One region of the Exiguobacterium acetylicum genome, then DNA from elsewhere that is predicted to be linked to it. Evidence: riboswitches for the same ligand, from Rfam matches in the RefSeq annotation. Region 1 holds a riboswitch; each other region holds the start of a gene.
What was found. Region 1 has a riboswitch for S-adenosylmethionine ahead of metK (methionine adenosyltransferase). Riboswitches for the same ligand answer to the same signal wherever they lie in the genome.
Positions count from the first base shown of each region.

Region 1 (2,327 bases):
GGACTTTTTGATTATGCGAAACGTTTTGCTTGTTCTTCAAGAACTGCTGCTTTATCTGTTTGCTCCCATGGAAGCTCAACATCTGTACGACCGAAGTGACCGTATGCAGCTGTTTGACGATAGATCGGACGACGGAGATCAAGCATGTTGATGATTCCAGCCGGACGAAGATCGAAGTTTTCAGCAACCAATTCGACGAGTTGCGCTTCAGGAAGTTTTCCTGTACCGAATGTGTCAACCGCGATTGATACTGGGTGCGCGACACCGATTGCGTACGCGAGTTGAACTTCTGCTTTGTCTGCAAGACCTGCAGCAACGAGGTTCTTCGCGACGTAACGTGCTGCGTATGCAGCTGAACGGTCGACTTTTGTTGGATCTTTACCTGAGAATGCTCCACCGCCGTGGCGTGCGTATCCACCGTACGTATCAACGATGATCTTACGACCCGTCAATCCAGCATCTCCTTGTGGTCCGCCGATGACGAAACGACCAGTTGGGTTGATGAAGAATTTCGTTGCTGCGTCGATGTATTCAGCCGGGATGACCGGTGTGATGACGTGTTCTTTCAAGTCAGCTTGGATTTGCTCAAGTGTGACTTCTTCTGCGTGTTGTGTCGAGATGACGATCGTATCGACACGAACCGGCTCGTTGTTCTCGTTGTATTCGACCGTGACTTGTGTTTTTCCGTCCGGACGAAGGTAGTCGAGTTGACCGTTTTTACGCACTTCTGCCAAACGGCGTGCGAGACGGTGTGAGAGCGAGATTGGAAGTGGCATGAGTTCTGGTGTTTCTTTCGTTGCGTAACCGAACATGAGACCTTGGTCTCCTGCACCGATTGCATCGATTTCTGCATCAGACATGCTACCTTCACGTGCTTCAAGCGCTTGGTCGACACCAAGAGCGATGTCTGCTGATTGCTCATCGATTGATGTCAATACAGCACACGTGTCCGCGTCGAAACCGTATTTCGCGCGTGTATAACCGATTTCACGAATCGTTTCACGGACGACTTTTGGAATGTCGACGTAAGTCGATGTCGTGATCTCACCTGCAACGAGAACGAGACCTGTCGTGACAGAAGTTTCTGCCGCAACACGCGCGTTTGGATCCGCTGCGAGGATTGCATCAAGAATTGAATCCGAAATTTGGTCACAGATTTTATCTGGATGACCTTCAGTGACTGACTCCGACGTGAATAGTCGGCGATTAAGGTTTGTCATGTATGACCCTCCCAAAAAAGAATTTGACGGTGTACTCATTTCCCCTAGTTGAGTGGGACGGTAAAATGAAAAAAACCTTTCCAAGTCCAAAAAATGGTCAGGGAAAGGTTGTGCGTTCTTCCTTTACCCTCTTATCGTTCGAAGTGTTTACTTCGCTTCAGGAGAGCACCTTTTCCCTCATTAATATGTGAATTAATGTAGGACGGTTGCCGGGTTTCTTCGGGCCTTGTTCCCTCCACCTGCTCAGAATAAGAGTATCCGTTACGAATTACATGATATAAAGTTGTACCTACTCTGTCAAGCAAGGTTTCAAATTCTAGTCGAAACTTTTTGAAAGAGATGTTAAACTGTTAATGCTGAAAGCGTTTCCAGATAAATAGAAATCAGCACCAGAAAATGATTGCTCTCTCTTTAGTATGTCATATATAATAAATGTGTCATACTAAATGCAGTGAGCCAAAACCAACGTAGGGGAAAGGTGGGGTCAGGATGCCGATGACGGTCCTGAATATCGAAGAACTACTCAAGAAAGAGCATGTGTTCAAACAACTATCTGTTGCTGAACTTGTCGAACATGCGATTCGAAACGAAGAAGGTGTCCTTGCTGAGAACGGCGCATTATCTGTAGAAACGGGGAAATTTACAGGTCGTTCACCAAAAGATAAGTTCATCGTCCGTGATTCTTCCTGCGAGTCTCACATTGATTGGGGTCATGTCAACCAACCAATGGATGGAGACAAATTTGAACAATTGTTGCAAAAGGTTCTTCGTTACATGAACGAAGCCGATCAGCTCTACTACACAGAAGCTGCTGCTGGAGCAGATACGCACTTCACCCTTCCGGTCCGTGTGCTCACACAATACGCTTGGCATAACCTGTTTGCCAAACAACTTTTTTTACGCGAGTATCCTGAAGTGGCTGCCTTCGAACCGTTCACGGTTGTCTACGCGCCACATTTCAAAGCAGATCCTGCCGTTGACGGAACGAACTCCGAGACGTTCATCGCGATGTCGTTCGAACACCGGATCGTCTTGATCGGTGGAACGGAATACGCTGGAGAAATCAAGAAGTCGATCTTTTCCGTCATGAACTACCTCTTGCCACAA
Region 1 is NZ_CP082333.1:2,426,622-2,428,948, forward strand. It holds gene metK (methionine adenosyltransferase) at 12-1,220, opposite strand; SAM riboswitch class I at 1,349-1,475, opposite strand; gene pckA (phosphoenolpyruvate carboxykinase (ATP)) at 1,710-2,327, shown strand, end outside.

Region 2 (2,327 bases), 720 kb from region 1:
ATGGAAGAGTATCCAAATCATTACTTCATTCCCCAGTGGATGAAGGAACTGAAGTTGACGTATACAGGGACGCACCCGATCGCAGATCTTTCAGTGACGAACTATCCGGTGAAAATGTCGGATCCTGCTTACATGAATGATCGGGTTCGTTTCTTCTTGAACGCACAGACATGGTTCGATTTCATCGGACAAGCAGACCTTAGTTTTGGTGCACGCTTGCACGGAAATATCACAGCAACGCTTGCAGGTACGCCGAGTATCCTCATTCCAAAAGATGCACGGATGCGCGAATTGACGGATTACCATCAGTTGACGCACATTTGGGCGAACGACATCACAGCGGATACACAATTATCCGACGTCGTAGCAAGCGCTGACTTCCAAAGTCCGGCACGTGTTCAAGCGCGTAACTTCGACAACTTCGTTGACTTCTTGAACGTGAACAATCTTGAGCATATCTACCAAGAGACGAACTATCCTGAGAATGTACCGTTTGACCGTCAAATGGCGCAAACCGAGTTGCTCCCACCAGTCCAACCGATCTCTGGCGTAAGTCTTGAGGAAGCAGTCGCTCGTTTTGAACGGTTCTTCCCGGAACAAGAGAAGAAGATTGCGGATGCGCAAAAACAAACAAAAGCACAATTAGCTGAAAAAGATAAGAAAATCAAAGCATTGCAGAAACAAACAGGAACGGCTCAAAAGGATCAAGAGATTGCGGCACTCAAAGCGCAATTGGCTGCCCAAACGAAGAAAATGAAGCACCAGCAAGGAACATTGAACCGGAAAGCGGTTCGTGCAGCCTTGAAAACAGCGGATTTATTCGCTAAAAAGTAACCCTTTAAACATTCCGGATCGATACGATGCGGAATGTTTTTTCGATAGAAGTATTCTGAATTGTGTTGACAATTTGAAAAAGACTTGATAGGGTTATGAACAATTACATACTTATCCAGAGAGGTGGAGGGACTGGCCCTATGAAACCTCAGCAACAGGTCGAAAGATACTGTGCTAATTCCTGCGGGTGCTGCACCCGATCGATAAGATTTCCGAATTGTCGACCGACGCATCCGTGAGGATGCGTTTTTTGTTTGAAGTAGGTGGAATGAGGAGGAAATGGATTCATGAAAACGAGCGGAGCATTTCGACGCAAGATGGAATCACGTCATCTGATCATGCTGTCGTTAGGTGGTGTCATTGGAACCGGATTATTTTTAAGTACAGGTTATACGTTGGAACAAGCAGGACGCGTCGGAACGATTTTATCGTATTTGATTGGGGCCGTCGTCGTTTACTTAGTCATGTTAAGTCTCGGTGAACTCGCCGTGCACATGCCGGAAACCGGATCATTCCACAAGTACGCAACGAAGTACATTGGACCCGGCACCGGTTATACAGTAGCCTGGCTCTACTGGCTGACGTGGACGGTCGCCCTTGGTTCAGAATTCACGGCAGCAGGCATTTTGATGCAACGTTGGTTCCCGTCGATTCCTGTATGGGTGTTCAGCGCATTGTTCGCTGCGATGATCCTCGGTATCAACGTCTTGAAGGTTCGCGTGTTCGCTGAAGTCGAGTTTTGGTTTTCCGCCATTAAGGTCGTGACGATCATTGCTTTCATTTTACTCGGTGCGGGAACGATCGTCGGCTTCATTCCACTGCAAGATGGTAGCCCGGCTCCATTCTTTTCTTCGTTAACCGAAGGCGGGTTGTTTCCAAATGGCGCTTTCGTCATCTTCATGACGATGCTTGCCGTGAACTTTGCTTACTCGGGAACGGAACTAATCGGTGTCGCAGCGGGTGAAGCAGTCGATCCGAAACGGACGATTCCGCTTGCAATCCGGACGACGATTTTGCGACTCGTCCTCTTTTTCGTCGGTACGATCATCGTGTTAGCCGTCTTATTACCAATGGATGGGAAAGGTGTACTCGAAAGTCCGTTCGTCGCCGTGTTTGAACGAATCGGAATTCCCTACGCGGCAGACGTGATGAACTTCGTCATTTTGACAGCGATCTTGTCGGCAGCGAACTCTGGACTTTACGCTGCCTCTCGGATGCTCTGGTCGCTTGCGAACGAACGCATGATTCCACGCTTCTTCGCCCAGGTGACACCAAGTGGGGTTCCACTTCGAGCGGTATTGTTCAGCATGCTTGGCGGAGGACTTGCCTTGCTGTCTAGCATCTATGCAGCAGGAAGTGTCTATATCGCGCTCGTCTCGATTTCCGGTCTCGCTGTCGTCGTTGTTTGGATGAGTATCAGTGTTGCCCAGTATCGTTTCCGGAAACAATTCCTCCGTGAAGGGCATACGGTCGACGAATTGGTCTATCGCACA
Region 2 is NZ_CP082333.1:3,146,299-3,148,625, reverse strand. It holds gene K7G97_RS16220 (polysaccharide pyruvyl transferase family protein) at 1-834, shown strand, start outside; SAM riboswitch class I at 943-1,044, shown strand; gene K7G97_RS16215 (amino acid permease) at 1,122-2,327, shown strand, end outside.
Region 2: another riboswitch for S-adenosylmethionine. It lies ahead of K7G97_RS16215 (amino acid permease); the one in region 1 lies ahead of metK (methionine adenosyltransferase).

Region 3 (2,327 bases), 540 kb from region 1:
CGAGAATCGAGATCGTATTGTTTGCTGTCGCGAGATTCGTTGCACTGACGAGTGCCGCCATACTGAATTCGGCACCCCGACGCTGTGAAATCTTGCGTGTCAGCGTCTCTTTCAAGTAAGCAATTCCACCGTTGAACGTAATCAAGCTGACGAGACCACCCATGAGGAGCGTCAAAATGGAGATTTCCGCCATCCCCATCATTCCTTCGGACATCGAGAGGACGAAGCCACTCAAGCCGAAACTACCATCAATCATACCGATGATGCCGGTGAGTAACGTACCACCAATGAGGACAAGAATGACATTGACGCCAAATAGTGCAAGGACGATGACAGCGAGATATGGAATCAACTTGTAGAATTCAAATGCTTTTGCTTCGACGACGTCACCAGAACCAGAAACGAATGCGAGCAGGATGACTGTCAAAATAGCAGCCGGCAGGACGATCATGAAGTTCGTCCGGAATTTATCGCGCATGTTCGTTTTTTGGGTACGGACGGCAGCAATCGTCGTATCCGAGATGAACGACAAGTTATCGCCAAACATCGATCCACCAACGACAGCAGCCGCTGCGATCGCAACGTTGATGCCTGTCGCTTCATGAATACCGAAGGCGATCGGTGCGAGTGCAGCAATCGTTCCGGTAGATGTCCCCATCGCCATCGAGATGAAGGCAGCGATGATGAACAGACCACTCATCAGGAGCGACGGAGGTAGGAACGTCAAAGCGGCATTAACGGTCGCATCGATGGCGCCGATTGCTTCTGCTGTTCCAGAAAACGTACCGGCTAGTAAGAAGATGAAGACCATGATCATGATATCGGGATTTCCGGCACCCGTTGCAATTCGTTCGACCGTTTGATTGATGGATCCTTTCGTCGTGATTGCAGCAAAAATCAAAGCGATCAGTGCGGCGATAAGGATCGGAAATTTGTAAAAGTCGTCATAGAAGATCCCGGCTCCGATGAAGAGAACCAGGAATACGACGAGAGGAAGCAGTGCCCATTTGTTAGGCGTGATCGTTTCATTCATTGTTAACACCTCGTTTCTCAAAGATACAAAAAAAGACCCCTTCGCAAGAAAGAAGGAGGTCTTTATGAAATAAAGACGCTCTTCTTATCTCTCAAGCTTTCGCTTGCTGGATTTGGCACAGTACGAATCAAATCGTCCGCTGCCGAAACATCATTGGGCCAGTCCCTCCGTTTCTCGCGATAAAAAGAAGTCATTCAATTGTTGTAAAACACGTTTCTTACCGTACCGCATTGAGTAACGCGTGTCAACTGTACTTTACTGAAGTGCCTTTTTCAATGTTTGGACGTTTTCTTCCATCAACTTGAAATAAGAGCTGTTTTGTTGCGCTTTCGTGACCGACTCTAGATTATGAATCGTCACGGATTCAGCTCCGATTTCTTTTTGGATGACACGTGCAACCTTAGGTGAGACTGTCTCTTCGAACGCGACGTATTTTAAATCATGCATCCGTGCTTCTTTCACTAAAGCGGCCAGTTGCTTTTGTGACGGTTCATCAGAAGGAGAAATTCCCGCGATCGGCAGTTGTGTGAAGCCATATCGTTCTGCGAGGTAACCGTAAGCGGCATGCGTAACGAGAAGCTCTTTTTTCGATCCATCAGCGACCGCTTGTTTGAACTCTTCATCGAGTGCGTCAGCTTGTTGATCGAACGCTTTTAAGTTTTTCTCGAATGTTGCTTTGTCTTTTGGTACTTCTTTTGATAGAGCAGTTGTAATTGAGCGTGCCATTGCTTTTGCGTTGACAGGGTCGAGCCAGACGTGTGGATCGTATTTTCCGTGGTCATGACCCTCTTCTTCATGCGCATGTTCATCTGTTGCATGATCATCATGCCCTTCTTCTTCGTGGGCATGTTCGTCTTCTGTATGCCCTTCTTCTTCATGTGCATGAAGTGTAGCATCCGACTCTAGCAAGTTGACGTCCTTACTCGTCTCGACGAAGCGGACATCCGTGCCTTTTAGACTCTCCTGGATTTTTTTCGAATACGGCTCGAGCGTCGTACCGGTTAAGAGGAACAAGTCGCCCTTGGCAATCTCAGTGAGTTGTTTTGACGTTGGCTCGTAAGAGTGGGGGTCTGCTCCAGGTGGAACGATCATCTTGACGTCGACTTGATTGCCACCGATTTCGCGGGCAATAGCAGCCGTCGCGAACGTTGATGCATAGACTTCTGTCTGGGTTTTATCTGAAGTCGATGAATCGGTATTTGAACCGCAAGCAGCGAGGACACTTGCACTCGCGAAGGCGACCGTTAAAGCAGGAATGATTTTTTTCATTATATGATACCTCCATTATTAAAAC
Region 3 is NZ_CP082333.1:2,969,972-2,972,298, reverse strand. It holds gene K7G97_RS15360 (Na+/H+ antiporter NhaC family protein) at 1-1,033, opposite strand, end outside; SAM riboswitch class I at 1,115-1,219, opposite strand; gene K7G97_RS15355 (metal ABC transporter solute-binding protein, Zn/Mn family) at 1,289-2,302, opposite strand.
Region 3: another riboswitch for S-adenosylmethionine. It lies ahead of K7G97_RS15360 (Na+/H+ antiporter NhaC family protein); the one in region 1 lies ahead of metK (methionine adenosyltransferase).